2 regions of the Leucobacter sp. GX0328 genome follow, and region 1 is predicted to be linked to the other one. Evidence: predicted binding sites of a transcription regulator. Region 1 holds the regulator's gene; the other holds the start of a gene.
What was found. The regulator LexA, encoded in region 1, represses DNA repair genes until DNA is damaged. The targets are predictions, from matches to a motif close to TCGAACANNTGTTCGA.

Region 1 (14,317 bases):
TCACCGCGAAGTGGCCCGACCGCGGGGCAGGCCTTCCGGCGGGCCGGCATGCCGTGCGGCTGTCGTACGGCCGCGCCGGCGAGCCCCCGTGCACGCTCGGCCTTGACGACGAGCAGCTGATCGACCTCGCCGCCCGCGACGCGGGCCGCATCCTCGGCACGCCGATCGCTCGAGACCGCGTCGTCGCGTGGGCGCGGCGCCGCTGGATCATGGCCTCGCCCGCGCCGGCCGACGCGCCCGAGCCCCCCGCGGGCGTCGTGCTCGTCGGCGACTGGGTCGCCGGGACCGGTCTCGCCGCGACCATCGCCCACTCACGCGCCGCGACCCGCGGCCTCGCAGATGAGGCGGCGACCCGCCGCCGGAAGGAGCCGATCCGATGACCTCCACCGCACCGGACGCCGTCAACGAGGGCGCCGGGCTCGTCTTCCGCTCCGACGGCCCGCTGCCCGCCGCACCGGGGCTCCTCCGCGTCGGTACGCGGGGCAGCCGTCTCGCCGTATCGCAGACGACGACGGTCGCCCGCACCATCGCCGCGGCCACCGGCCTCGACGTCGCCCTCGTCATCATCACGACGAAGGGCGACATCTCGCGCGCCCCGCTCGCGCAGCTCGGCGGCACCGGGGTGTTCGTGAGCGCGCTCCGCGACGCGCTGCTCGCCGGGGCCTGCGACTTCGCGGTGCACTCGCTCAAGGATCTGCCGACGGGCCCGTGCCCCGGCATCGCGCTCGGCGCGATCCCGTCGCGCGCCGATGCGCGCGACGCGCTCTGCGCCGGGCCGGGCGGCACGCTCGCCGCGCTGCCCCCGGGAGCGCGGGTCGGCACGGGATCGCCGCGGCGCGCGGCCCAGGTGCTCGCGCGACGCCCCGACCTCGCAGTGCTCGATCTGCGCGGCAACGTCGACACCCGGCTCGGGCGCGTCGGCGTCGACCTCGACGCGGTCATCCTGGCGGCAGCGGGTCTCGATCGCATCGACCGGTCCGACGCGATCTCCGAGCGCTTCCCGCTCGACGAGGCGCCCACCGCCGCCGGCCAGGGCGCGCTCGCCGTCGAGGTGCGGGATGAGGACGCGGGCGCGCCCGCGATCGCCCGCGCGCTCTCCGCCCTCGACGACGCCGAGTCGCGCGCGACCGCCATCGCCGAGCGCACCATGCTCGCCGCGCTCGAGGCAGGCTGCGCGGCCCCTGTCGGCGCGACCGCGAAGGTCGACGCGGGCGCGCTGACCCTCAGCGCCGCGGTGTACCGCCTCGACGGCGCGTCGTCGCTGACGGCCTCGGCGCAGGCCCCGTGGTCGCCCACAGACGCGCAGGCTCCTGCCGAGCTCGGCCGATCGGTCGCGGCCGAGCTGCTGCAGCGCGGTGCCGCGGCCCTCGCCCCGCTCGGAGGCGCGAGATGACGCTCGCCGGCAGGGGGGTCCTGGTGCCGCGCGGCGGCGAGGCCGGCGAACGCTGGTCGGCAGCGATACGGCAGCGCGGCGGATGGCCGTACGTGGTGCCGCTCATCGAGACGGCGCCGCCCCTCGACCCCATCCCGTTCGAAGACGCCGTCGCCGCCTGGAACCGCGGAGGCTACGACTGGGTCGTCGTCACGAGCCCGCGCGGCGCCGAGGCCCTCGCGCGGGCGGGCGCGCAGGCGGCCGACGACCGCCCCATCGCAGCCGTCGGGCCGGCCACGGCCGCAGAGCTCCGTCGCCACGGCCTCACCGCGGCGCTCGTCCCGGCGGAGGAGTTCTCCGCCGCCGGGCTCGCGGAGCTTCTCCGCTCGGCGATCCCTGTCCCGGCGAAGCTGCTGCTGCCGCTCTCCGAGATCGCCGGCACCGAGCTCGAGACCGCGCTGCGCGACGCCGGCCACGACGTCGACCGCGTCGACGCCTACCGCACCCTGCCGACCGCCGACGACCCGGTCGCCGCCCATGCCGTCGCGGCGGGCAGCCCGGAGATCCTGCTCGCGAGCAGCGCCTCCGTCGCCCGGGAGATCGCGCGCCGATTCGCGCCCCTGCCCCCGGCCTCGTTCGTCGTCGCGATGGGGGAGCCGACCGCACGCGCCCTGCAGCGGTCGGGCATCGCCCCCGACGTCGTCGCCGCGCACCACACCATCGCCGCCATGCTCGACGCCGCGGAGCAGCTGCTCGCCGCGCGCATCACGGGCCCGGGCGCACCGCACCCCTCCGCCGAACCCACCACCGCGAACAGGAACACCGCACCATGACCCACGCACCCACCATCAGGCCGAGACGCATGCGGCGCACCCCCGCCCTGCGCAGGCTCGTGGCCGAGACCCGCCTGCACCCCGCCGAGCTGATCCTGCCGGCGTTCGTGCGCGAGGGCATCGCGAGCCCGCGCGAGATCCCGTCGATGCCCGGCACCTCGCAGCACACGCTCGATTCGCTGCGCCGGGCCGCAACGGAAGCGGCCGAGGCCGGTATCGGCGGCATCATGCTCTTCGGCATCCCCGAGAAGCGGGACGCCCTCGGTCGAGCCGCCGATGACCCCCAGGGCATCCTCAACGCGGCCGCCCGCGCCGTGACGGCCGAGGTCGGCGACGCGCTCGTCGTGCAGACCGACCTGTGCCTCGACGAGTTCACCGACCACGGGCACTGCGGCGTGCTCGACCCCGACGGCGGAGTCGACAACGACGCCACGCTCGAACGCTACCGCTCGATCGCCGTCGCGCAGGCCGACGCGGGCTCCGCGGTGCTCGGGCTCTCGGGCATGATGGACGGCCAGGTCGCCGCGGTGCGCGAGGCGCTCGACGGCGCGGGCCACGAGGAGACGGCCCTGCTCGCGTACTCCGCGAAGTACGCCTCGGCGTTCTACGGGCCGTTCCGCGATGCCGTCGAATCCCAGCTCGTCGGCGACCGCCGCGGCTACCAGCAGGATCCGGCGAATCGGCGCGAGGGTCTGCGCGAAGCGCGCCTCGATCTCGACGAGGGCGCGGATTTCGTGATGGTGAAGCCCGCGATGTCGTACCTCGACGTGCTCGCGGAGGTCGCCGCCGAGAGCCCGGTGCCCGTCTGGGCCTACCAGGTGTCGGGGGAGGCCGCGATGATCGAAGCGGCCGCCGCGAACGGCTGGCTCGATCGTCGCCGCGCGATCGAGGAATCGGTGCTGAGCATCAAACGCGCGGGGGCCGACGCCGTCCTCAGCTACTTCGCCGTCGAACTCGCGGGGTGGCTGCGATGAGCCGGGACGTCGCGTCGAGCGCCCGATTCGCCGAGCGGGCCGCGCGGGTCATCCCGGGCGGCGTGAACTCGCCCGTACGCGCCTTCGGCTCCGTCGGCGGCACTCCGCGCTTCCTCGTCTCGGGGGCCGGGCCGCTGGTCGTCGATGCAGACGGCAACGAGTACGTCGACCTGGTCGCGTCGTGGGGGCCGGCACTCCTCGGGCACGCCCACCCCGATGTGGTGGCCGCGGTGCAGCGCGCGGCGGCGCGCGGGCTCGGCTTCGGCGCATCGGCCCCCGAGGAGGCCGAACTCGCCGAGGAGATCGTGCGACGCGTTCCCGAAGTGGAGCGGGTGCGCCTCGTCTCGACCGGCACCGAGGCCACGATGACGGCGATCCGCCTCGCCCGCGGCGCGACGGGCAGGCCCCTGATCATCAAATTCGCCGGGCACTACCACGGGCACTCGGACGGGCTGCTGGCGGAAGCCGGGTCGGGGCTCGCGACGCTCGCGCTGCCGGGCTCCGCGGGCGTGACTGCCCAGACGGCCGCGCAGACGCTGGTGCTGCCCTACAACGACGTCGCCGTGCTCGAGGCCGCCTTCGCCGAGCACGGCGACCGCATCGCCGCGGTGATCTCGGAGGCCGCGGCGGCGAACATGGGTATCGTGCCGCCCGCCCCCGGCTTCACCGAGGCCATGATCCGCCTCGCGCACGCGCACGGCGCGCTCGTCATCCTCGACGAGGTGCTCACCGGTTTCCGCTCGGGCCCATCGGGGTACTGGGGCATCGAATCGGCGACGGTGGCGCCAGGGATCGCGCCCGACCTGTTCACCTTCGGCAAGGTGGTCGGCGGCGGCCTCCCGCTCGCGGCCCTCGGCGGTCGGGCCGAGCTCATGGATCTGCTCGCGCCCCTCGGGCCCGTCTACCAGGCCGGCACGCTGTCGGGCAACCCGGTGGCCGTCGCGGCGGGCCTCGCGACGCTGCGCCTCGCCGACGACGACGCCTACGCGCGTCTCGGCCGTGCCGCGGACGCGATCGCCGCGGGTCTGGCGAGCGCGCTCGATGCGGCCGGAGTGCCGCACCGGGTGCAGCGCGCGGGCACGCTGCTCGCGCCGGTGTTCGGCGACTTCCCGAGCGCCCCGCGCGACTACGCCCAGATGCGGTCTCAGGAGGCGTGGCGCTATCCGGCCTTCTTCCACGCCATGCTCGACCGCGGCGTGAATCTGCCGCCGAGCGCGTTCGAGGCGTGGTTCGCGACCGCTGCGCACGACGACGCGGCGATCGGGCGCATCCTCGACGCGCTCGCGCCCGCGGCCCGCGCCGCTGCGGAAGCGCAGCCGGAGGGCGGGGAGTAGGGTCACCGACCCCGGCCTTCCCGTCGGGCGAGGCCCCGGGTCGCGCGGCCGGAGACATCGCCCGACGCGCCGTGCAGGGGCCGAGGAGCGATCAGACCGAGCGGAATACCGCGACGACCTTGCCGAGCACCTCGGCGTAGTCGCCGAGGATCGGCTCGAACGCGCTATTGCGGGGGAGCAGCCAGGTATGGCCGTCCCGGCGGCGGAACACCTTCACCGTCGCCTCGCCGTCGAGCATCGCCGCGACGATGTCGCCGTTCTCGGCCTCGCGCTGCTGCCGGACGACCACGAAGTCGCCGTCGCAGATCGCGGCGTCGATCATGGAATCGCCGACCACCTTCAGCATGAACAGCTGCCCGTCGCCGACGAGCGACCGGGGCAGCGGTACGAGCTCTTCGACCTGCTGCTCGGCGGTGATCGGCACACCGGCGGCGATCTGACCGACGAGGGGCACGTACGCCGCCTCCTCCGCCTGCTGCGACGGCGCATCGGCGATGGCCGAGCTCGTGCTCGCGAGTTCGATGAGGATCTCGAGCGCGCGGGGCCGGTTCGGGTCGCGGCGGATATACCCCGCGAGCTCGAGGCGGCTCAACTGATGGGTCACGCTCGACAGCGACGAGAGGCCGACGGCGTCGCCGATCTCGCGCATGCTCGGCGGGTAGCCCTGGGACTCGACGGTGCGGCAGATGTACTCCAGGATCGCCTGCTGCTTCTCGCTCAGCCTGCGACCCTGCGGCGGCGTATCCGAGGTGCTCATCGCGATCCTTCCGTTGCGGGAATGCCTGCGCCGATCGACGGGACTGGCGGCGGGACCGTGAATGTCAGTGGGTGCTGTTTCAGTGATCCCGTTGCTTCGAAACCCTAGCGGCCCCGCTCGATCACTGGCAAACATATGTTCGAGTGTCGCGAAAGGCGATCGGAACACGTATTCGAAGAATCGTTGCGTTTTCGATCGTTCGAAGATATATTCGAAACAGATGTTCGCGTAGGCGGATGCACCAGGAAGGAACCCAGACATGAGCGCAGTGATCTCGCACGAGGCCCCCAAGCTCCGCCTGACCCGGCGCGGCCGGGTCGTGTTCGGTTCGTTCGCGACGGTGCTGGTGGCGGCGCTGCTGGCCTTCGTCGCGGCATTCGCGGCCCCCGAGGCGCAGGCGTCGAACGCCGCCGGCGATGCGGAGTTCCAGTACGTCGTGGTGCAGCCGGGCGCAACCCTCTGGTCGCTCGCGACCGAACTCGACCCGACGCAGGATCCGCGCGATCTCGTCGCCGAGATCGTGCAGCTCAACCAGCTCCAGGGGTCCGGCGTCCAGGCCGGCGAGGCGATCGCCGTGCCGCTGCGCTACGCGCACTCCGCCTCGGTCGTCTCCGGCGCCGAGCTCGGCTTCCCCGTGGACTCGGCGGAGTGAGCGCGGGTCGACCCTAGAATGGTGAGGGTGACCAGTCTCAGTGACCTCCCGCTCCGCAGCACGCTCGTCGGCAAGGCGCCGTACGGCGCCCCCCAGGATCCGGTGCCGATCAGCCTGAACGTCAATGAGAACACCCATCCGCTGCCGGAGGCCGTGGTCGCCGACATCGCCGAATCGCTCGCTCGAGCGGTCCGCTCGGTGAACCGCTACCCCGACCGCGAGTTCACCGAACTCCGCGATGCGCTCGCCGGGTACCTCGGTCACGGGCTGGCCTCGGAGCAGCTCTGGGCCGCGAACGGCTCGAACGAGGTGCTGCAGCAGATCCTCCAGGCCTTCGGCGGCCCGGGCCGGTCGCTGCTGAGCTTCACCCCGACCTATTCCATGTACCCCCTGCTCGCGTCGGGCACCGACACCGCCTGGGTGCCGATCGAGCGCCCCGAGGGGTATGCGCTGACGCCCGAGTTCGTGGCCGAGACTCTGCGCGAGCAACGGCCCGACATCGCGATCATCTGCGGCCCGAACAACCCGACCGGAACCCGCCTCGATATCGACACCGTGCGCGCCGCCTACGACGCCTTCGACGGCATGCTCATCGTCGACGAGGCGTACCGCGAGTTCGACGACCGCGGCGAGAGCGCCATCACGCTGCTGCCGGGGCGTCACCGACTGCTGGTGTCGCGCACCATGAGCAAGGCGTTCGCGTTCGCTGGGGTGCGGCTCGGCTACCTCGCCGCGGATCCTGCGGTGATCGACGCGCTGCGCCTCGTGCGTCTGCCCTACCACCTCTCGGCCCTGACGCAGGCGGCCGCCACCGCGGCGATCCGCCATTCGGGCGAGATGCTCGCCACGGTCGCCGACATCCGCGAGCAGCGCGAACGCCTCGCCGCGGCCCTCACCGAGTTCGGCTACCGCGTGCACCCGTCGGGCGCGAACTTCCTCCTCGTGGGCGGCTTCGACGACCCCGACGCGGTGTTCGAGACGCTGTTCTCCCAAGGCATCCTGATCCGCAACCTCGGCATCGACGGGCACCTGCGGCTCACGGTCGGCACCGAGACCGAGACGAGCGCGCTGATCGACGCGATCTCGCGGCTCGAACGGTAGTGCAGCCCTCCGGCGTTTCGATCCGGGTCCCGCGCTGCCGCTCCGAGGCATCGTCGCGCCCCGTCGCACTAGACTGTTGCCCATGACATCAGCTGCACGCACCGTCTCGATCGAGCGCTCGACCAGCGAGTCGCAGATCTCCCTCAGCATCGATCTCGACGGCACCGGAGTCTCGGATATCGACACCGGCGTCCCGTTCTTCGACCACATGCTGACGGCGTTCGCCAAGCATTCGCGCACCGACCTCGCGGTGCGCGCGCAGGGAGACGTGCATATCGACGTCCATCACACCGTCGAGGACACGGGCATCCTGCTCGGCCAGGCGATCCTCGAGGCGCTCGGCGACAAGCGCGGCATCATGCGGTACGGCGATGCGGCGGTGCCGCTCGACGAGTCGCTCGCGCAGGCCGTCGTCGATATCTCGGGCCGGCCGTACCTCGTGCACTCGGGCGAGCCCGCGGGCTTCGAATTCCACCTCATCGGCGGCCACTTCACCGGTTCGATGGTGCGCCACTTCTTCGAGGCCCTCGTGCTGAACGCGCGTCTCACGGTACACCTGAAGCTCGTCGAGGGGCGCGACCCGCACCACATCGCCGAGGCGGAGTTCAAGGCGTTCGCGCGCGCGTTCCGCACTGCGAAGTCCGTCGACCCCCTCGAGAGCGGCATTCCCTCCACGAAGGGCGCTCTGTGACCGGAGCACGCGTCGCCGTGCTCGATTACGGTTCGGGCAACGTCCACTCGGTGCTGAAGGCCCTCGCGAAGGCCGGTGCCGAGCCGCTCCTCACACGCGACCCGAAGGCCGTCGCCGAGGCGGACGGGCTGCTCGTTCCCGGCGTCGGCGCCTTCGACGCCGTGATCCGGCAGCTCCGCGAGGTGCGCGGCGACGAGCTCATCGACCGGCGGCTCGCCGGCGGGCGGCCGGTGCTCGGGATCTGCGTCGGGGAGCAGGTGATGTTCGAGCGCGGTATCGAGCGCGGGCGCGAATCGGACGGCCTCGGCCAGTGGCCCGGAACCGTGCGCGAACTCCGCGCCGAAGTGCTGCCCCACATGGGCTGGAGCACGGTGCAGGCCCCTGCGGGGTCGCGGCTCTTCGACGGCATCGCCGACGAGCGCTTCTACTTCGTGCACAGCAATGCGGCGACGGAGTGGACGATCGAGGGCCGCGGCGCGTCCGTGCGGCCGCTCGTCACCTGGGCCGAGCACGGCGAGAAGTTCATCGCCGCCGTCGAGAACGGCCCCCTCACCGCCACCCAGTTCCACCCCGAGAAATCAGGCGAAGCCGGTATCCGGCTGCTGCGCAACTGGATCTCGGGATTTCCGAATCGACGCGACTCGCTAAGGAGCGAACACACATCATGACTGAACTGGCCGAAGGCCCGAAGCTGCAGCTGCTGCCGGCCATCGATATGGTCGACGGCAAGGCCGTTCGCCTCACGCAGGGCGAGGCCGGCACCGAGAAGAACTACGGCAGCCCCGTCGACGCCGCTCTCGACTGGGTCGAGCAGGGCGCCGAGTGGATCCACCTCGTCGACCTCGACGCGGCGTTCGGCCGTGGGAGCAACGTGGCCGTCGCACGCAAGATCATCAAGCGCACGGGCGGCCGGGTGAACATCGAATTCTCGGGCGGCATCCGCGACGACGCGAGCCTCGAAGCCGCGCTCGAAATGGGGGCGCGGCGCGTGAACCTCGGTACGGCCGCTCTCGAGAACCCCGAATGGACGCATGCGGTGATCGCCCGCTACGGCGAGCAGATCGCGGTCGGACTCGACGTTCGCGGCGAGACCCTCGCCGCCCGCGGATGGACCGAGGACGGCGGCAACCTCTGGGACGTGCTCGCACGGCTCGAAGAAGCCGCGTGCCCGCGCTACGTCGTCACCGACGTCACGAAGGACGGCATGATGCGCGGCCCGAACGTCGAGCTGCTGCGCCAGGTGTGCAGCCGCACGTCGCGCCCGGTCATCGCCTCCGGCGGCATCTCGAGCCTCGATGACCTGGCAGCGCTGCGAGAGGTCGTTCCGCTCGGCATCGAAGGCGCGATCATCGGCAAGGCGCTCTACGACGGCGCCTTCTCCCTCCCGGCCGCGCTGGACGTCGCGGGGCGCTAGCGCCTTGGCGATCAAGAAGCTCCCCTCCACCGGCGACGCCCCGCGCTCGACCGGAGTTCCGACGAGCCTCGTCCCGGGCGGTTCGGCGGATTCGGCGGGCTTCCCCTGGGAAGGGCGCACGTTCGACCATCATGGTTCGGCCTTTGCCGACGATGACGGCTCGACGCCCGCAGCGTACGCCGAAGCCGTCGCGGCCCTGCGCCGGACCGCGCAGGCTTTCGTGCAGGCCGGGCCGGGGGAGCAGGCCGGCGCTCTGCACGCGCTCGGCGAGGCGCACGCGACCGCGCTGCAGGAGATCTCGAAGGTCAGGCTGCTGGTGCCGCTGCTCGCCGAGGCCGGGGACACCGGCATCACTCCCGAGGGGCGCGTCGTCGAGAAATCGCAGGAGCTCTCCATCGTCACCGTCGCGGGCCCCGACGGGCGCACGGTGATGCCGGCGTTCAGCTCCACCGATGCCATGCGCCGCTGGAACCCGGAGGCCCGGCCGATCCCGGTGCCCGCTCCGCAGCTCGCGGTCGCCGCGGCGCAGGAGGAGACCGACCTCGTCATCGTCGATCCGGGCTCCGCCGATCAGGAGTTCGGGGTGCGCCGGCCCTCCCTGCGCGCGATGGCGCTCGGCGAGCGGAGGCTCCCGGCCTGGGCCGACCCCGCGGTGCGGGCGGCGTTCGTCTCGGTATCGAGCGACCCCGGGCTCGACGCGCTCGCGCTGCTCCCGGGCGACCCCGAGGCGCGGTTGCTGCAGGCAGAGGTCGATGTGCATCTGCTGCTCGCGCCGGGCACGGACGGCGCTGGCATGCAGGCACTCCTCGTGCGGCTGCAGCAGCGCTGGGCCGCATCGGAGACGATTGCGGAGCATGTCGATTCCATGCGCGTGCGTCCATCGAACGCCCAGTAGATCTCGTATCATTTTCAGCTGATCCGTACAAAGTCAAGGATGAGTGCTGGGAATTTGCTGCACGGTGCTACGCTCTTCCGAGTACGAATTTTGCGATAGGAGCGAAACAGCGTGAGCCAGAACACTGTTGTTCAGAGTGCGCCACCGCGTGCTGAGTGGACAGGCCAAATCGGATTCATCATCTCGGCGATCGGATCCGCAGTCGGCCTCGGAAATATTTGGAGATTCCCCGGAGTCGCGTACGAGAACGGCGGCGGGGCCTTCCTGATCCCGTACATCGTCGCACTGCTCACCGCGGGCATCCCGATCCTCTTCCTCGACTACGCGATCGGCCACCGCTTCCGCGGTTCGGCCCCGCTCGCGATGCGCCGCCTCGCGGGCAAGCTCGGCGAGGGCCTCGGCTGGTTCCAAGTGCTGATCTGCGTCTTCATCGCGATCTACTACACCGCGGTGCTCGCATGGGCCGCCAGCTACTTCGTCTTCTCGTTCGATCTGAAGTGGGGCGACGACGCGACCGGCTTCTTCGTCGGCGAATACCTCAAGCTTTCGGATGCGCCCTTCACGATGGAGTTCGTGCCGGGCGTGCTGATCCCGCTGATCCTCATGTGGATCATCACCCTCTTCGTGCTCGGCGCCGGCGTGGTCAAGGGCGTGCAGCGCATCAACCTGATCGCGATGCCGCTGCTCGTCATCGGCTTCGTCGCCCTCGTCGTGCGCGCCCTCTTCCTGCCCGGCGCCGCCGATGGCCTGAACGCGCTGTTCACCCCCGACTTCGCCGCGCTCGCCGACCCGGCCGTGTGGGTGGCCGCGTACAGCCAGATCTTCTTCTCGCTGTCGGTCGCGTTCGGCATCATGATGACCTACGCGTCGTACCGCAAGCGCAAGTCGAACATGACGACCCCGGGCCTCGTGGTCGCCTTCGCGAACTCCTCGTTCGAGATCCTCGCCGGCATCGGCGTGTTCGCGACCCTCGGCTTCTTCGCCTACCAGCAGGGCATCGCGATCGACCAGCTCGAAGGCCTCACGGGCGTCGGACTGGCGTTCATGACCTTCCCGGCGATCGCGGCCGAGATGCCGGGCGGCCCGTTCTTCGGCCTCCTGTTCTTCGGCTCGTTGACCCTCGCCGCGCTCACTTCGCTGATCTCGATCCTCGAGGTCGTCTTCGCCGGCGTCATCGATAAGTTCGGCATCAGCCGCAAGAAGGCCGCTTACGGCCTCGGCGGCATCCTCGCGATCATCTCGATCATCCTGTTCGGTACGACCTCCGGCCTGATCGCGCTCGACACCATCGACAACTGGGCGAACAACATCGGCATCGTGGGCTCCGCGGTCGCCATGACCGTCATCGTGCTCTGGGTGCGCCGCGCGGGCGGCGAGCTCAGCGGCCACCTCAGCTCGCTGTCGACCTTCAAGGTCGGCCGCACCTGGATGTTCTTCGTCTCGGTGCTCGGCCCGGTCGTGCTCGGCTACATGCTGATCGTGACCATCGTGAGTCTCATCCAGAACCCCTACGAGGGCTACGATCCGATCTACCTGCTCATCGTGGGCTGGGGCTCCGTGTTCCTCATGATCGTCGGCTCCATCGTGCTGACGGCGCTGCCGTGGAAGAGCGACCCCGACGCCTTCACGCCGTGGCCGGCGCTCGACGCGAAGGGCAAGTCGTTCAGCGCTGCAGCAGCGAAATCTGACCACCAGGGAGGTGCGCGATGACTCCGATCGCGATCGTATTCCTCGTCCTCGCGGCGATCATCGTGTGGGGCGGCCTCATCGCCAGCGGCATCTATCTCGGCCGCCGAGCCGAAATCGATGTCTACCCCGAAGGCGGCGACCTCGACGGCGACGCAGGCTAACAGGCCCCGAGGCGTCCCAGAACAGCGGTGCCCCGTTCCCTTCCGGAGCGGGGCACCGCTGTCGTTCCCGCCAGTGCGCGTTTCGGGCCGTCCGCCGATGCCGGGCGCACACCCGCCTACAGCAGGTTGATGAGCGCGATGTAGCTCGCAGTGCCGGCGGCGATGCTGAGCAGCGCACGGCGCTTGCAGAGCAGATGCACGGCCACGGTGACGGCGGTGGCGACGACGACCGCCCAGACCCGATCGTGCTGCGCGAGCATCTGGTCGCGCAGCACGACGACCGAGAGGATCAGCAGGATGCCCGCCGGCATCCAGCGGCCGAGCGCCTGCACGAACCGCGACTTGCGCAGCGGCTTCAGCACCGCGAACGGGAGCGCCCGCAGCGCGAGCGTGATGATCCCCGATATCGCGACCGCCGCGATGAGATACACGTGCTCAGGCATCGGGGCCTCCTGCTGGCCCGCCGGGGGCTTCCGAAGCCGGCCGACGGCCGCGACGCCCCAGCGCGTAGCGCACGGCGAGCAGCGCGGTGAAGACGACGAGCGCGACGAGCAGCGCCTGACCGGGGGCGGCGAGCACGGCGATGCCGACCGCGAGGCCTGCGAGCAGCACCGACGGGATCTCGCGCCGGCTGCGCACCGCGTCGAGGGTCATGACGACGAACAGCGCGACGAGCGCGAACTCGAAGCCCTCGATCGGCGCCGGAAGGGCGCCCGCGATGGCCACGCCGACGAGGCCGCCGGCGACCCAGTACGCCTGCATCACGAGCTGACCGGTCACGATACGGGTCGAGCCGAGCCGCTCGGGCGGCATGAGCACGTAGGTCGCGTACGCCTCGTCGATCAGCGCATACGTCGAATAGGCACGGGGCAATCCGGGCCGCACCCGTGCGATCGGGAACGAGAGCGCATAGAAGACGTGCCGGAAGTTGACGGCGAAGACCGTCGCGGCGATCGTGAGGAGCGGTGTGGCGGCGGCGAGCAGGCTGACGAGCAGCAGCTCGACGGAGCCCGCGAAGATGCCGATCGACAGGGCCGGGGCGAGCCACCACGGCAGCCCCGCCTGCACGACGAGCACGCCGAGCGCCACACCGAGCGGGAAGATGCCGATGCCGACGCCCAGGGAGTCCCCGAACCCGGCCGAGATCTGCGCGAGACGCCCGTCTCGCGGGGCGTCGGAGTGTGCAGGCATACCCGCCATTCTCGCACGGTGCACGGGGCCCCGAGGGCGCGCCGCGGCGGCCGTGTCGCCCGGGCCGGGCGGCACCCGGGCCGCTAGGATCGGGGATCATGAGCCTCAATGATGATGACCGTACTCCACTCCGTCGCGTCGGCCGCAGCGGCCTGCATCTGCCGATGCTCTCGCTGGGCCTCTGGCAGAACTTCGGCGACGACCGCTCGCACGAGTCTCAGCGCGAGACCGTGCTCGGCGCCTACGAGCGCGGCATCTTCCACTTCGACCTCGCGAACAACTACGGCCCGCCCTATGGCCAGGCCGAAAGCAATTTCGGGCGCATCCTGCGCGAGGATCTCGCCGCGCACCGCGACGAGCTCGTCGTCTCGACGAAGGCAGGCTGGGACATGTGGCCCGGCCCGCACGGTGCGGGCGGCAGCCGCAAGCACCTCATCGCAAGCGCCGACGCGTCGCTGAAGCGGCTCGGCCTCGACAACGTCGACATCTTCTACACGCACCGACCCGATCCGCGCACCCCGCTCGACGAGACCGCACGAGCGCTCGATCACATCGTTCGCTCGGGTCGCGCCCACTACATCGGCATGTCGTCGTACTCGGCGGCCGCGAGCCGCGAGCTGTGCGCGCTGATGCGCGACCTCGGCACCCCGGTCACCATCCATCAGCCCTCGTACAGCATGCTCAACCGCTGGATCGAGACCGAGGGCCTGCTCGATGCCGCCGCGGCCGAGGGCTTCGGCGTGATCGGCTTCACGGCGCTCGCGCAGGGACTGCTCACGAACAAGTACATCGATGCCGTGCCCGAGGGGTCGCGCGGCGCTTCCGACGGCACCTTCACCTCGGACGCGCTGACCGATGATCTGCGCGTCCGTCTGCGCGGCCTCGCCGACATCGCTGCGGCACGCGGGCAGAGCCTGGCCCAGATGGCGCTCGTGTGGGCGCTGCGCGACGATCGCGTCACGAGCCTCGTGATCGGTGCGAGTCGCGTCGGCCAGCTCGACGAGAACTGGCGGGCGCTCGAGAACCGCTCGTTCGACGACGCCGAGCTCACCGCCATCGACGAGCTGCTCGTCGACGGGGGAGTCGACCTGTGGCGCGAGCCGCGCGAGGGCGGCCCGATCCGGCTGCTGCCGCGCGACGCGCAGGCCTGAGCGACCGCGAAACGAGAACGGCCGGCGGCCCCTCCGATCGAGGGGGTCGCCGGCCGTCGCCGTGCGGGGAGAAACGTCAGATCGCCGACCCGGTGTACTTCT
Region 2 (14,317 bases), on a different contig from region 1:
GAGCGCGAGCTCGGGCTGAACATCGCGGTCGCCGAGACCCGGGGATCGGTCGAGAACCTCCAGCGCGTCGGCTCGGGCGAGGCGGACTTCGGCTTCGCCCAGGGCGACACGACCGTCGACGCGGTCGTCGGGCAGGGCAGCTTCGGCATCGCGCTCCCGATCCGCTCCGTCGCCCGGGTCTACGACGAGTACGTGCACATCGTCGTGCCCGAGGAATCGGATATCGACTCGCTCGGCGACCTCGTCGGCCACCGAGTGTCGCTCGGCGCGGAGGGTTCGGGCGTGCAGGTCATCGCCGGCCGGGTGCTCGAGGCGGCGGGCGTCGATCCCTCTTCGCTCACGAACGCGGCGCTCGGGCTCGACGATTCGCTCGCCGCCATGGGCGACGGGAGCATCGAAGCGTTCTTCTGGGTGGGCGGCCTGCCGACGCCGGGCATCGAGCGCCTCAGGGAGACCGTGCCGCTCAGGCTCGTGCCGATCGGAGCGGATGTCGTCGAACAGGTGAACGAGGGCCACAAGGGCGTGTACCGCACTGCCGAGTTCCCCGTCGGCATCTATGCCACCGAAGGGTCGGTGATCACGATGACCGTGCCCAACTACCTCATCACGAACGCGAGCGCGCCCGATCCGCTGGTGCACGATGTGCTGCGGGTGCTCTTCGAATCCCGGGCGAGCATCGCGCAGCAGGTCACCTCCGCGGGGTTCCTCGACCGACGCCAGGCCATCTTCACCAGCCCGATCGAATTGCACCCCGGGGCGGCCGAGTTCTACGTCGCATCGCGTCGCTGAGAACCGGCCGGCGGAGATTCGTTGCCGTTCTGTGACCCTCAAGAATCGCTCAAGGCTTGAGTTCGGCCCATCGAGCATGCCTACACTCGGGAAGGACGGTTCAAGGGTGAACCGATGAGCCACGGGCTTCACCGCCCCGCGATTCACTCGCCCTGATCCGAACCCGGACAGGGCTTTTCTTTTGTGAAGCGCGTGCCGCCCGCGAGGGCGCAAGGCAGATGTGGAGACAGAGATGACTACAGGCGAACCACTCGTCGTCGTCGAGAACGTGCAGAAGCACTACGGCGAATTCCAGGCGCTCACCGACGTCAACCTCACCGTGGACAAGGGCGAGGTCGTCATCGTCATCGGCCCGTCGGGCTCGGGCAAGTCGACGCTGTGCCGCTCGATCAACCGTCTCGAGACCATCACGAGCGGTTCGATCCGCATCGACGGCAAGGAGCTGCCGGCAGAGGGCAAGGGGCTCGCAGATCTCCGCGCCGAGGTCGGCATGGTGTTCCAGTCGTTCAACCTGTTCGCCCACCTCTCCATCCTCAAGAACGTCACCCTCGGCCCGATCAAGGTGCGCGGCCTGAGCAAGGCCGAAGCCGAGAAGGAGGCGATGGAGCTGCTCGCCCGCGTCGGCGTCGAGAAGCAGGCGCAGAAGTTCCCGGCGCAGCTCTCGGGCGGCCAGCAGCAGCGCGTCGCCATCGCCCGGGCACTCGCCATGCACCCGAAAGTCATGCTCTTCGACGAGCCGACCTCGGCGCTCGACCCCGAGATGATCAACGAGGTGCTCGACGTCATGGTCGAGCTCGCGAACGAGGGCATGACGATGATCGTCGTCACCCACGAGATGGGCTTCGCCCGCAAGGCCGCCGACCGCGTCGTATTCATGGCCGACGGTCAGATCGTCGAACAGGCCGCGCCGAGTGAGTTCTTCACGAACCCGCAGTCCGACCGCGCGAAGGATTTCCTCTCCAAGCTCATCGTCAATTAACCCACGGGACGGCTCGCACCCGAGCCGTCCCGTTCAACCGAAGGGAACGCACCATGCGATTCAAGAAAGCATTCGCCTCGGTCGGCCTCATCGCGGCCGCAGCACTCGCGCTCACCGGCTGCAACAGCGGCACTCCGGGCGCACCCGAAGGCGGCGACACCGGCACCGGTGACGCGGCGCTCTGGGAGGTGGCGACCGACGTCAAGCTCGACGGCAGCCCGACCTTCGACAAGATGCAGAAGGACGACAAGGTCGTCATCGGCGTCAAGGAGGATCAGCCCGGTCTCGGCTACCTCGACAACGTGACGCAGGAGCGCACCGGCTTCGACGTCGACATCTCCCGCTGGATCGCGGCCTCGCTCGGCTTCGACGAGGACAAGATCGAGTTCAAGGCCATCGCCTCGGCGAACCGCGAATCCGCGATCGTGAACGGCGACGTCGACTACTACGTCGGCACCTACTCGATCAACGACAAGCGCAAGGAGCAGATCGACTTCGCCGGTCCGTACTTCATCACCGGGCAGGGCCTGCTCATCCGCAAGGGCGACACCGATTACCAGTCGCTCGACGAGCTGAACGGCAAGACCGTCTGCTCGGCGACCGGCTCGACGCCGATCCAGAACATCAAGGAGAACTTCCCCGAGATCAAGACGCAGGAGTTCGACCTCTACTCGGCCTGCGTCGATGCGCTGCTGAGCGATCAGGTCGACGCGGTCACCACCGACCAGGCGATCCTCATCGGCTACGCGGCCCAGGACCCCGACAATCTCGAGGTGACGAGCGGCCCGCTGCTCACCGAAGAGAAGTACGGCGTCGGCCTCACCCAGGGCGATGACGTGCTCCGCGCTCACATCAACGATCTCTTCACCAACGGTGGCGACACCTGGCAGGCGATCTTCGACAAGAACCTCGGCGACTCGGGCATCAAGGTCGACCAGCCGAAGGTCGACGCGTACTAGCGGCCGCGGGTGCGAGGCAGGGGCTCCCGCCTCGCACCCCGGCTCCTGACCATCCGTCCAATAGAGAGGAAGACGCATGGACGTCATCTTCGGAAACCTCGACCTCTGGGGCAGCGCGATCAAGAACACGCTCCTCGTGTTCGTGTTCGGCGGGCTGCTCGCGCTCGTGCTCGGCATCATCGTCGGGGCGATGCGCGTGTCGCCCGTGCCCATCGCGCGCGCGGTCGGCACGCTGTACGTGAATCTCGTACGCAATACGCCGCTCACGCTGGTCTTCTTCTTCTTCGTGTTCGGATACCCGAAGCTCGGGCTCCCCGACCTCAGCCCGTTCGTGCTCGGCACGCTGGCGATCGGCATCTACACCGCGACCTACGTCGCGGAGGTGCTGCGCGCCGGCATCAACACCGTGCCGGTCGGGCAGGCCGAGGCCGCTCGAGCGATCGGCCTCCCCTTCGGGCAGGTCATGACGCTCGTGGTGCTGCCCCAGGCGTTCCGCTCGGTGGTGCCGCCGATGATGAGCGTGTTCATCGCGCTGCTCAAGAACACGACGGTCGCCGCAGGCTTCTCCATCGCGGAGCTGGCCGCCATGCGCGCCACCATCAACGACTCGCACGGCCGGCCGGGCAGCCCGATGGAGGTTCTGCTCTGGGTCGCGGCGGTGTTCGTCGTACTGGTGCTGCTGCTCAGCTGGGGCCAGAACCGCCTCGAGAACAAATGGAGGATCGCGCGATGAGCACCTCAGTCCTGTACGACGTTCCCGGTCCCCGGGCCATCGCGCGCAACCGCCTGCTCGCGGTGCTCACGGTGCTCGTCGTCGTCGCCGTTCTCGGCTTCCTCGTCTACCGCTTCACGGTCACCGGCCAGTTCTCGCCGAAGAAGTGGGGCCTGTTCAGCTACAGCGTGATCTGGGAGCAGATCGCGCTCGCGCTCGGGATGACGCTCGCCGCATTCGCCTCGGCGGCGGTCGGCAGCATCGTGCTCGGCTTCCTGCTCGCCCTCGGCCGTCTCTCTGACCACCGGGCCGTGCGGGTGCCCTTCACCGTGGTCACCGAGATCTTCCGAGCGGTGCCCGTGCTCGTGATGATGATGCTGCTCTACTTCGGTCTGCCGTCGATCGGCATCAAACTCGCCCCGTACTGGGCGGTCTCCATCGCCCTGATCATCTACAACGGCTCGGTGCTCGCCGAGGCCCTGCGCGCCGGCATCGAATCGCTGCCCAAGGGCCAGAAAGAGGCCGGGTATGCGATCGGGCTGCGCAAGAGCGGCGTCATGTGGTTCATCCTGCTGCCGCAGGCTGTGCGGGCGATGCTGCCGGTGATCGTCGCGCAGTTGGTCGTCACGATGAAGGACACGGCGCTCGGGTTCATCATCACCTACCCCGAACTGCTGCACCTGGCGAAGCAGCTGTCGAGCAATGTGCAGTTCGAGCGCCCGCTGCTGCCGGCCGCGTTCGTCATCGGCGGCATCTACATCGCCATGTGCCTCATCCTCTCGGGCCTCGCGAAGTGGCTCGAGGTCCGCATGAGCCGGTCGCCGAAGGTGAAGGCGCAGGCGACTGCGGGTGCGGGCGCGGTGCTCGTCGGCGGTGCTGCGGTCGCTGCCGTCACTGCGGATCCACGGATGCGCGAGGGCGAGACCGTCACCGAGATCATCAGCACGCAACATCTCGACGATGAGCAGTGAAGCCCGCTGAAACGGGGTTGCGGGCGGGGCGAATGAGCGCCCGCCCGTGACCGTCGTACCGCTCGCCGCCGCGCGCACCGCCGACGCCCTGGCATTCTTCGAGATGCCCGAGGGGCTCGGGTGGGGCACACTGGCGATCCTCTGCCTCGCGGCATTCGCAGCGGGGTGGATCGACGCCGTCGTCGGAGGCGGTGGGCTGCTGCAGCTCCCCGCTCTGCTGCTCGTGCCCGGCATCTCGCCGGTGCAGGCGCTCGCGACGAACAAGCTCGCATCGATCTTCGGCACGACGTCGAGCAGCTACACCTTCTACCGCAGAGTGCGGCCGAGCCTGCGCACGACGCTGCCGATGGCCGCGGTCGCGCTCGCCGGGTCGTTCGGCGGTGCCTCGCTCGCGGCCTTCCTGCCGGCGCAGGTGTTCAAGCCGATCATCGTGGCGGCGCTCGTCGTCGTCGCGCTCATCACCTTGTTCAAGCCCTCGATGGGCGCCGTGACGAAGCTCAGGTACCACGGGTCCCGGCACCTGCTGATCGCGATGACGATCGGGCTCGCTATCGGCTTCTACGACGGACTGCTGGGGCCCGGCACCGGCACCTTCCTCATCATCTCGCTGGTCGGCATGATCGGCTACGACTTCCTGCAGGCGAGCGCGAAGACGAAGATCGTGAACTTCGCGACGAACCTGGGCGCGCTGCTGTTCTTCATTCCGCTCGGCGCGGTGCTGTGGCCGTTCGGGCTCGTGATGGGCATCGCGAACTTCCTCGGAAGCCTCGTCGGGGCCCGCATGGCGATCGCCAGGGGCACCGGCTTCATCAGGGCCCTGTTCCTCGTCGTCGTCGGCGTGCTCATCGTGAAGCTCGGCTTCGACATCTGGGTCGAATTCTTCGCCGCGTAGCGGGCGCTTCGTCGGCCCGGGCACCTTCCTCCACAGGCCCGGAAATTCGCATGATTCCACAGTTTTTACTCGAACATATGTTCGACTATTGCTCTCATTCGTGAGAGAATAGAAGCATGGACGCCAGCATCGAAGCTCGCTCCGGAATCGACTCTCGGCTCGACGCACCGGAACCGCTCAGCGGCGCACTCGCGGGCGAGATCGAGGAGCTGGCGCGGCAGTTCGAGGAGCTGCTGCGAGGTTCCGGCGCGGTACCCGGGGCAGTGTCCGGTTCACTGCCGGGTGCGGCGCTCTCGGGGTCGGAGGCGCTCGCCGCCGCCGCGATGGTCGAGCGGATGTCGCGCCTGGTCGAGTCGGCGCAGGTCGCGCTCGCAGGTCGGGTCGACGACGACAGCGACCGGCCGCTCGGCGAGCCGGCGCTGGCGCACCGCTACGGCTGCACGGGAACGGTCGAGCTGCTGCAGCGCGTCACCCGGGCTCCGGCGCGCGAGATCTCGCGCCGCCTGCGTCTGGCGGCGAGCGTGCTGCCGCGGCCGGCCATGAGCGGGGGAGCGCTCGCGCCGCGGGTGCCCCACGTCGCCGAGGCCTTCGCCGCCGGCGAGATCTCGTTCGAGTGCGCGGCGATGATCACGCGCACGCTCGAGCAGTCCGAAGCGGTAGCGGCCTCCGAGACGCTCGAAGTCGCGGAGCGGGAGCTGGTCGCCGCCGCGACCGGCAGCGACGGCAAGCTTCCCGAGCACGACGACGGCATGCGCACCATGTGCCAGGTATGGAAGGCGTTTCTCGACCAAGACGGGCCCGAACCGAACGAGACGGTGCCCGAGCATCGGCGCGGCCTCCGCCTCGGTCTGGGACGCGACGGGCTCGTGCGCGTCTCGGGAGCGCTGCTGCCCGAGGCCGGCGCCGCGCTCGGCCGCCTGCTCGATGCGATGAATGCGCCGTCGGCGCTGCGCCGGGTCGCGCGGCAGGAGTCTGGGGCCGATTCCGGTGAACCCGGTGCCGATGCGCGAGAACTTCAGGCCCGAGGTCTTCAGGCGCAAGATTTTCAGAAGCACAGCGGTGTGCGCTTCGAACTCGTCGAGGATTCCGAGGCCGAGGCCGGCAATGATCTTTACGCCGACACCGGGGCCCTGCCCGCCGAGGTCGATCGGCGTACGGCCGATCAGAAGCGCCACGATGCGTTCGCGGCCGTGCTCGAGATCGCGATGCAGTCGCCCGGTGTGCCCGATCTCGGCGGAGCTCCGGTCACCGTGATGATCCAGGTGGAGCAGCGGGATGTCGAGCAGCGCCGCGGGGTCGGCTGGGTGCAGGGGCACGACGGCGTGCTCGCCCCGGTGCCCATGCACTCGGTGCGCCGCGCGGCCTGCACCGGAGCGGTGCAGCGCATGGTGCGCGACGAGCTCGGCCGCATCATCGAGCTCGGCTCGGCGCAGCGGGTGTTCAACGCGCACCAGCGCCGGGCGATCGCTCTGCGCGATGGCGGCTGCATCATCCCCGGCTGCCGGGTCCCGGCGACCTGGTGCGAGATCCACCACGTCACGGAGCACGCGAAGGGCGGCCTGACGCACACCGACAACGGGGTGCTGCTCTGCTGGCACCATCACCGCGGTCTCGAATCCTCGGGCTGGTCGATCCGCATGAACGACGGCCTCCCCGAAGTGCGGGCCCCGAACTGGGTCGACAGCTCCCGGCGCTGGTACCGCACCGGCTCGCCGCTCAGGGCTCCGAGCCACCGGTCCCGAGACCGACGGCAGCCAGACCGAGCGGCTCCGGAACTTCCAGATCGCGAACTTCCGGAACGCAAAGCCGGCTGAGCTCTATCTCTAGTACCCCGCGCAGGGGCTGCCCGGCTGCGTCGCCGTTGCGACCGCGCATCCCGGGCCGACCGAACCCCGACCGAGATAGAGGATGGCGCCGTTCGCAAGCCCCTCGAGTACACCGATACGGAGCGCGGCCACGTCGTAGCGGCCGTCCGGCAGACCGGCCACTGATGTGGTCTCCCAATCTTCAGGTTCATCGCCGCCCGAGAACGGGTCGTTCTGGGCGTTGAGCACAACAGAAATGACAGGTTTGAGTGAGGGGCCCGCAGGGAGCAAAAGGTTTGTGTACAGTCCTGATGCTGTTGTTACGACCAATACGACTGCTTCGCGCACATCAGTGGGAAGCGCTCGCAGGGGCCCGAGTACGGTTTCGAGAGCGTTCTTGACTGTCGGCCCCAGATTTCCGATGAGACCGGAGGTGAGTGCATTGAGGAGGCCGTTGACGGTGGCTTTCAGTCCAAGCAAGCCGAGCGGATCAAGAACGTTGAGCAGCGTGAGGTCGACGGTCGTACTCACTTGAGTTGTGAGGCCGTTGAGCGGACCCGAAACGACGGCTTGAACAGTGCCGATATTGGCTACCCCCACGCCTAGAACGGTCACGCGAAGCTTGGCGGTGACTAATACGTTGAGCTGAATGGCGTCGATGGCGCTGGCAAGGAGCCCTTCAATATCGTGAAGCCAATCTCCCAGAACATCCGTAACGGTATTAGTGAGCGTGGTCAGCACCTGCTCGTCGGCAAGCAGGTTCGAGTTCGGAGGCAATCCGTTGAGACCATTGCCATAGGCTCCCGGATAGGCCTCCTGTAGTAGCGCGACAGTGTTCACTCGGATCGTGCCCTGCGAGAGGTCTACACTGACTACCCCATGGCTGTCGGTAAGAGGCTCGGCCCGGTGAATGGCATTTCGAAGCGCAGCCGTGTCGACGGTTGCTGTGAGAGTGAGCGCAACGCTGTTCGTGCTCAAGACGCCGCTGACGAGTGTGGACAGGAGCCCCGTGACTGAAGTCAATAGCCCGTCCAGAACCGATTGGTTCGAAGCGAGCCCGTTGACTGTCGTCTCCAAGTTCTGCACCACGCCATCGAGCTTCTGAGTCAGACTGCCCACAGCCGGCGTTTCGATCACGAGGTCGGCGCTCGTCGCCAGGTACTCGCGCGACAAATTGCCGACCTGGGTTTCGACCCCATTGACCAGCTCCGTGCGTAGCGATGACACTCCATTCCAGGCCGCATCGCAGCCATCGAGTGCCGCGCGGCCCGTCACAGCTCCTACCTCGAGAGAAAGATCGGTGACATTGGCGAGCGTTGCGGCGACCGTCGGATCGACCTGTGAGATCAGCTGCTTGAGATTCACGGTGGCGAGCTCCGGATACCCGCTGCCTGGAGCGGTCGCGATGCCGCCGCTCGAATCGATGAACCCGGCGGCGCCCTGGGCGACACCACCGGCTGTCGCCTGCGCATACTGACCGAGCACGCCGGTCTGGTTGTCGAGGGGCAGCTGCAGCATGCCATCGCCGAGGTCGAGGTTGATCGCCTGGCCGAGTAGGCCGACATTCAGCGGGTTGCCCCAGGCAGGGGCTAGAGGCGCTGGATTCGCACCCGGGTCGGGAGTGTGTCGATCGCGGGTGCCATCGTTGGTGACGAGCACTCCGCTCGCTTCTGCGACCTGATCCAAGTCGATGCCGAGCAGTGAACCGCTGAGTGCGCGCCCCTCGCCGCGTGTTGTGAAGGCGCCGTCGGGCTGGGTGCAATCGAGAGTGCCGACCGTCGGCGCGTGCACCCACTCGGCGTCGTTCCAACTGGCGGAGGTCGTGACTCCGCCCTGAGCGACGAGCGCCGTCGATACGAGCACGGCCGCGGCCGCCGCGCCGACGCCGCGCTTCCAGAGACGGTCGGTCGGCACGAACGGACGAGCGTGCGCGGGGCGCGAAGTCAGTCTGCGCAGCAGATCGCGGAGGCTCATCGTGCTTCCCCTGCCGTAGAACCCGCGTGGAGACGGGTGCGCGACCTGCCCCGCAGGGCTGCCGCGAGACCGAGCCCGGCGAGGCCCGTGGCGAGCACTCCGAGCGCGAGAGCATCGGCGCCGGTCACCGCGAGATGCTTCGGAGGCACAGGTGTCGGCTGCACCGGCACGACGGTGCCGCCATCGCCGCCGTCATCGCCGGCCGCGTGCACGCCGAGGCCCACGCGCGCGGTGAGCCCGTCGAGGGCATCACCGGGAGTCGCGGCCGGAATCGCGAGCGTCACCAGCAGCTGCCTCGGCTCGCCCCGCCGCAGTTGCGCGAGATCGTATCGGTCGGCCGACTGCGACACCGCTGCGAGCGGTGTGGTCGGCAGAACGGTGGTCGGGGATCCCTGGCACGCGGGCGCATCTCCCGGCGCCGCCGAGAGATCGAAAGCGCCCGAGCACGTCTCGACCGCGGCCGTCATGCCCGCCGCCTCCACGAGCTCGCCGTTCGCGCGCAGCTCGATCGCGAGCGTGCTCGATTCCGCATCCTCGAGCGCAGCCCGCACCAGCCAGCGCATCGAGTCGCCCGGCCCGAGCCTCGCCTCGAGCGGCGTCGCCGAATCCACGGCGAGCGACAGGTATCCCGTCTCGCCCGTCTCGGCGATCGGTTGGAACACCGCCGATGCGCGCACCGCCGTGAGCCCGACCCCGAGGCAAGTGACGGCTGCGAAGACGATCGCGAGCAGCGCAGGAGCGAACGCGGGGCGTCGGGTCATCGGAGCACCTCCTCGGCATGCTCGGGGTGGTGCGCGTCGGCACCCGAGCCGGTTCCGGCGTCAGTATCGCTGTCGTCATCGGGGTCGCGGGGCTTCGGCCAGAACGCCCAGACGACGTACGCTCCGACGAACAGGATCAGCGCGCCCATCGCGATCGGCGTCTGCAGCATCATGAGCGCGTCCCCGAGACCGGGAATCGCGAACACGACCTTCCGCGCATCGGTGAGCGCATAGGGCAGGTGGTCGGGCTGATCGTTGTCATCGCCCTGCAGCGCGAGCTGCCGGGCCGTCGCACTCGTGAGATCGGGCGGCCCCGACCCCGGTGCCGCCGCACGGATGTCGGCCTCGTTCGCCGCGCGCTCCTGCACCGGACCGACCTCGATGACGCGGTGCGTGACCGGCATCGACTCGCCCGCTCGTTGCACCGTCACCACGTCGCCGACTTCGATCTCGTCGGCCTGCACCGGCACCGTGACCGCGACCGCGCCCTGCGGCATGGTCGGGCTCATCGAACCGGTGCGGAACGTGATGAGCGACGCTCCCGCGACGGCCTGGAACACGAACCAGCAGACAAGCCCGAGCGCCGCCACGACGACGAGCGTCGTGACGGCGGCTCCGGCTACCCGGCGGAACATGAGCGCGAGGCCGTCGTGCGGGGGTTACGCGGCGGGCTAGTTCGAGACTGACTCGAACTTCCACATCGGCGCGATGGTCTTGCCCTGCAGATCATCGATGTTCGCGGTGCTGCCGGGCAGTGTCAGCACGAAGCAGTAGTGCTGTGCGGCGCCGGGGTCGGTGCTGGTGGCGCCGGCCGGCAGGTTCTGCGACGCGCCAGCAATGGTGTTGAGGTTCACGTTCGAGAGGTCGGTGATCGCAGTGCCCCAGCCAGAGGTGTCGAATGCGGCGGGGGTGCAGTTCGGTGCGGTGGGCGCGCTCGACGTGTACACGCTGACCCGCATCGCAGCCCAAAGCTCTGGGCTGGTAGGTGCAGTGCCGCTAGTGAAGTCGGGATTCGGAGTAGCGCCCTGGAGTGTGACGTCTCCGGCGATCGAACCAGCGACCGTGCGGAGCGACACCGGGGCGTATATCGGCGAATCGGGCACCATGGCCGTCGGGTTGACGGTGAACTGGAGTTCGCCACCTGCCGGGGTCTCCTCGTCGGTCCAGGCCCCCGCGGCGAGCGCCGGGTCGGTGTTCTGCTGCACCTCGAATGTGCTGGTGCCGATCCCTGGATCACCGTCCGCGCCGCCCCAGACCCACTCGGAGTCGTTCCACGACGCGAGCGTGTAGGTGGCGCCGACTCCGACGACGAGCAGGCCCGCCGCGACCGCCGCGATCTTGCGATTTCTGCGTGACGAACGTGATGAAGATGATGTGGACATGCGTTTGACCCTTCCCCGGGGTAAAGCGAGGGGATCCATCGACTCTTCGACCCCATTTGTCGAAGTAGGAGTATCGAACGGCCCCCTGCCGCCGAACCCTCCGCCGCAGTGCGGTTTTCGGGCTTGGTGAAGAGAACGATATCAGCTTGGACACCGTCCCACAATTTCGAAATCTGAGCGTTGTTGTGGAGTCTGCAATGCGTCGCAGTAGTGGACCTTGTGCGTCTCAGTAGTGCGGCTCATCGGATGGCACCGGGACGTGCGGAGGAGGGAGGAACGGGACAGCCCCGACGCTTCCGAAGATGCGCCGGGGCTGATCCCTGGAGATGAAACCGCGGTTACGGCATCAGGCGGTTCGGGCCGCGGAAGAGGTAGGTCGTCTCGCGGATCGACGGCTGATGCAGCATGAGCATGAGCACGCGGTTCAGACCCATGCCGAAGCCGCCGTGCGGGGGCACGCCGTAACGGAAGAAGTCGAGGTAGAACGCGAGCTCCTTCGGGTCCATGCCCTTGTCGAGCGCCTGCGCCTCGAGCACCTCGATGCGGTGTTCGCGCTGCGCGCCCGTCGAGATCTCGGTGCCGCGGTAGATGAGGTCGTAGCTGTTGGTCAGCGACGCGTCATCCTCGTGGCGCATGTGGTAGAACGGGCGGATCGACGACGCGTAGTCGGTGAGGAAGACGAACTCGCTGCCGTACTTCTCCTCGACGTAGGCGGCGATCTGGCGCTCGCCCTCCGGGTCCATGTCGGCGTCGGCGCGGGGCACCTCGTAGCCGCGCTCCTTCACGATCTCCTTGGCCTCGGCCAGCGGGATACGCGGGAACGGGCGGGCGGGGACCTTGATCTCGATGCCGAAGAGCTGCTCGATCTCGGCGCCGTGCTTCTTCTTGACCGCGGTGAGGCCGGCGACAATGAGCTCCTCGTGCAGCTCCATCACGTCCTCGTGCGAGTCGATCCAGCTCAGCTCGGTATCGACCGAGGTGAACTCGGTCGCGTGGCGCGAGGTGAACGAGGGATCGGCGCGGAACGCGGGCCCGACCTCGAAGATGCCGCCGAAGCCTGCCGCCTGCGCCATCTGCTTGAAGAACTGCGGGCTCTGCGCGAGGAACGCCTGGCCCTCGAAGTACTCGACCTCGAAGAGCTCGGCGCGCGACTCCGACGCCGACGCCATGAGCTTCGGAGTCTGGATCTCGATGAAGCCGCGGTCGACCCACACCTGGCGCAGCGCGTGCAGGAAGGCCGTCTGCGCGCGGAAGACGAGGTTCTGCTCGGGGCGGCGCAGATCGAGGAAGCGCCAGTCGAGGCGTACGTCGATGTTCGAGTCGTCGGCGACCGGGTTGTCGGGCAGCGCCTTCGCGACGACCTCGATGGTCTCGATCTGGATCTCGACGCCGCCGAGCTTCACGCGCTCGTTGTGCTGCAGCTCGCCCGTCACGGTCACGAAGGTGCCGTGGGTGAGCTCGGAGATGGTGTGCGTGCGGGGCACGAGGATGTCGGAGCGCGGGTTCTCGGGGTCGGGCTCGCGCAACACGCCGCCGTTCACCAGCTGCACCGCACCGCTCTCGTCGCGCAGCACGACGAACTGCACGTACCGCTGGTCGCGCACCTTCTCGACCCAACCGGAAACTCGTACGAGGCCGTCTTCGCGGGCGGCCAGGTCCTTGATCAATACACGCTCAGTCACCCGAGACAGTCTACGTGACGAAACCCGTGCGCCGATCGCGCGGGCCATGAGGATCGCGCGAAGGCGCCGGACACCTGTCGGACACCCGGATGTGTTAGCACAGAGGGTATGAACTCCGACGCCTCGCCGCCGCTCGGCGGTACGCGCGCCCTGATCCAGTCGCACCTGCCGTCGCTCGTGCCGAGCGAGCGCCGTGTCGCAGAGGCCTGCATCGACGACCCCGTGGCGGTCGCGCGCATGTCGGTCGCCGACCTCGCGGGCCGAGCCGACGTGTCGCCCGCGACGGTCGTGCGGGCCTGCCAGCGCATGGGGTTCGGCGGCTTCCAGCGTCTCAAGGAGCTGCTCATCAGGGATCAGGCGTCGCCCCCGGCGTCGCTCGCGCCGGGCGGCGAGGCGGCGGTCGACACCGGTCATCCCGTGGAGCAGGTGTTCTCGAGCGCCATCGACGGCATCCACGGCGCCCTCGGCGCGCTCGACTTCTCGGCCTTCGACGCGGCCGCGCTCAGCATCCGCGACTGCGGTCGCCTGCTCGTCGTCGGCAACGGCGCCTCGCTCGCCCCCGCGCAGTCGGTCGCCCTGCACTTCCTCACGAGCGGCCGGGTCTGCGAAGCCCCGGTCGACATCGTCGCCCAGCACATCGCCGCCAAGCTGCTGAAGCCGGGCGACGTCTGCCTCGCGGTGAGCGACAGCGGCATGAACCATTTCACGCTGCGCTCGGCGCAGCTCTCGGCCGAGGCGGGCGCCACCGTGATCGGGGTGACGAGCTACGGCGGCTCGGAGCTCGCGCAGGTCGCAGACCATGCGCTCGTCGCCGGGGCCGGCTTCCACAACTGGAACAGCAGCCATGTGGCCGGCAACATCGTGCAGATGCTGCTGCTCTCGGCGCTGCACGCGGCGTCGCTCGGCGGGCTCCCCGACACGATCACTGCGCAGCGGGCCTCGATCGCCGAGGCGAAGACGATGGTCGTGCCCGCCGAAGACTGAGGCGCGTTCACCCGCCGTTCCGCTCGTTCATCTTCGCGCGACGGAATTCAGGCGAACGGCGGCTCCCGTTCGCCTGCCCCTCCCGAACCGTTCACCCTCGGCCTCCAATCTGGAATCAAGCGTTTCCTGCATTCCGCAGTTCATGAAATTCGATTCCCTGGAGGTGGCCGGTGGCTCGGCTCGTGCTCAATCAGATCTCGCGAGAGTTCGGTGACTTCACCGCGACCGATCGCGTCAGCCTCGACATCGCGGACGGCGAGTTCCTCGTGCTGCTCGGCCCCTCGGGCTGCGGCAAGACCACGCTCCTGCGCATGATCGCCGGCCTGCTCGAACCCACGGGCGGCAGCATCGAGATCGACGGCGATGACATCACGGCGCTGCCGGCGCGCAAGCGCGACCTCGCCATGGTGTTCCAGAGCTACGCCCT

Region 2: a site for LexA is predicted at 5,372-5,387, ahead of ACUYTF_RS03660 (DUF222 domain-containing protein). Genes of this name have one in related genera too.

Annotation. Positions count from the first base shown of each region.
Region 1 is NZ_JBSGPC010000002.1:311,344-325,660, forward strand. It holds gene ACUYTF_RS09635 (FAD-dependent oxidoreductase) at 1-380, shown strand, start outside; gene hemC (hydroxymethylbilane synthase) at 377-1,393, shown strand; gene ACUYTF_RS09645 (uroporphyrinogen-III synthase) at 1,390-2,205, shown strand; gene hemB (porphobilinogen synthase) at 2,202-3,179, shown strand; gene ACUYTF_RS09655 (glutamate-1-semialdehyde 2,1-aminomutase) at 3,176-4,513, shown strand; gene lexA (transcriptional repressor LexA) at 4,605-5,270, opposite strand; gene ACUYTF_RS09665 (hypothetical protein) at 5,530-5,922, shown strand; gene ACUYTF_RS09670 (histidinol-phosphate transaminase) at 5,941-7,023, shown strand; gene hisB (imidazoleglycerol-phosphate dehydratase HisB) at 7,106-7,714, shown strand; gene hisH (imidazole glycerol phosphate synthase subunit HisH) at 7,711-8,382, shown strand; gene priA (bifunctional 1-(5-phosphoribosyl)-5-((5-phosphoribosylamino)methylideneamino)imidazole-4-carboxamide isomerase/phosphoribosylanthranilate isomerase PriA) at 8,379-9,128, shown strand; gene ACUYTF_RS09690 (SseB family protein) at 9,133-10,023, shown strand; gene ACUYTF_RS09695 (sodium-dependent transporter) at 10,135-11,733, shown strand; gene ACUYTF_RS09700 (MetS family NSS transporter small subunit) at 11,730-11,873, shown strand; gene ACUYTF_RS09705 (branched-chain amino acid transporter permease) at 11,990-12,316, opposite strand; gene ACUYTF_RS09710 (AzlC family ABC transporter permease) at 12,309-13,064, opposite strand; gene ACUYTF_RS09715 (aldo/keto reductase) at 13,163-14,215, shown strand.
Region 2 is NZ_JBSGPC010000001.1:817,367-831,683, reverse strand. It holds gene ACUYTF_RS03690 (TAXI family TRAP transporter solute-binding subunit) at 1-789, shown strand, start outside; gene ACUYTF_RS03685 (ATP-binding cassette domain-containing protein) at 1,022-1,768, shown strand; gene ACUYTF_RS03680 (glutamate ABC transporter substrate-binding protein) at 1,822-2,727, shown strand; gene ACUYTF_RS03675 (ABC transporter permease subunit) at 2,804-3,460, shown strand; gene ACUYTF_RS03670 (ABC transporter permease subunit) at 3,457-4,410, shown strand; gene ACUYTF_RS03665 (TSUP family transporter) at 4,514-5,302, shown strand; gene ACUYTF_RS03660 (DUF222 domain-containing protein) at 5,419-7,116, shown strand; gene ACUYTF_RS03655 (choice-of-anchor G family protein) at 7,126-9,081, opposite strand; gene ACUYTF_RS03650 (hypothetical protein) at 9,078-9,842, opposite strand; gene ACUYTF_RS03645 (signal peptidase I) at 9,839-10,477, opposite strand; gene ACUYTF_RS03640 (SipW-dependent-type signal peptide-containing protein) at 10,514-11,224, opposite strand; gene aspS (aspartate--tRNA(Asn) ligase) at 11,563-12,891, opposite strand; gene ACUYTF_RS03630 (SIS domain-containing protein) at 13,015-13,890, shown strand; gene ACUYTF_RS03625 (sn-glycerol-3-phosphate ABC transporter ATP-binding protein UgpC) at 14,073-14,317, shown strand, end outside.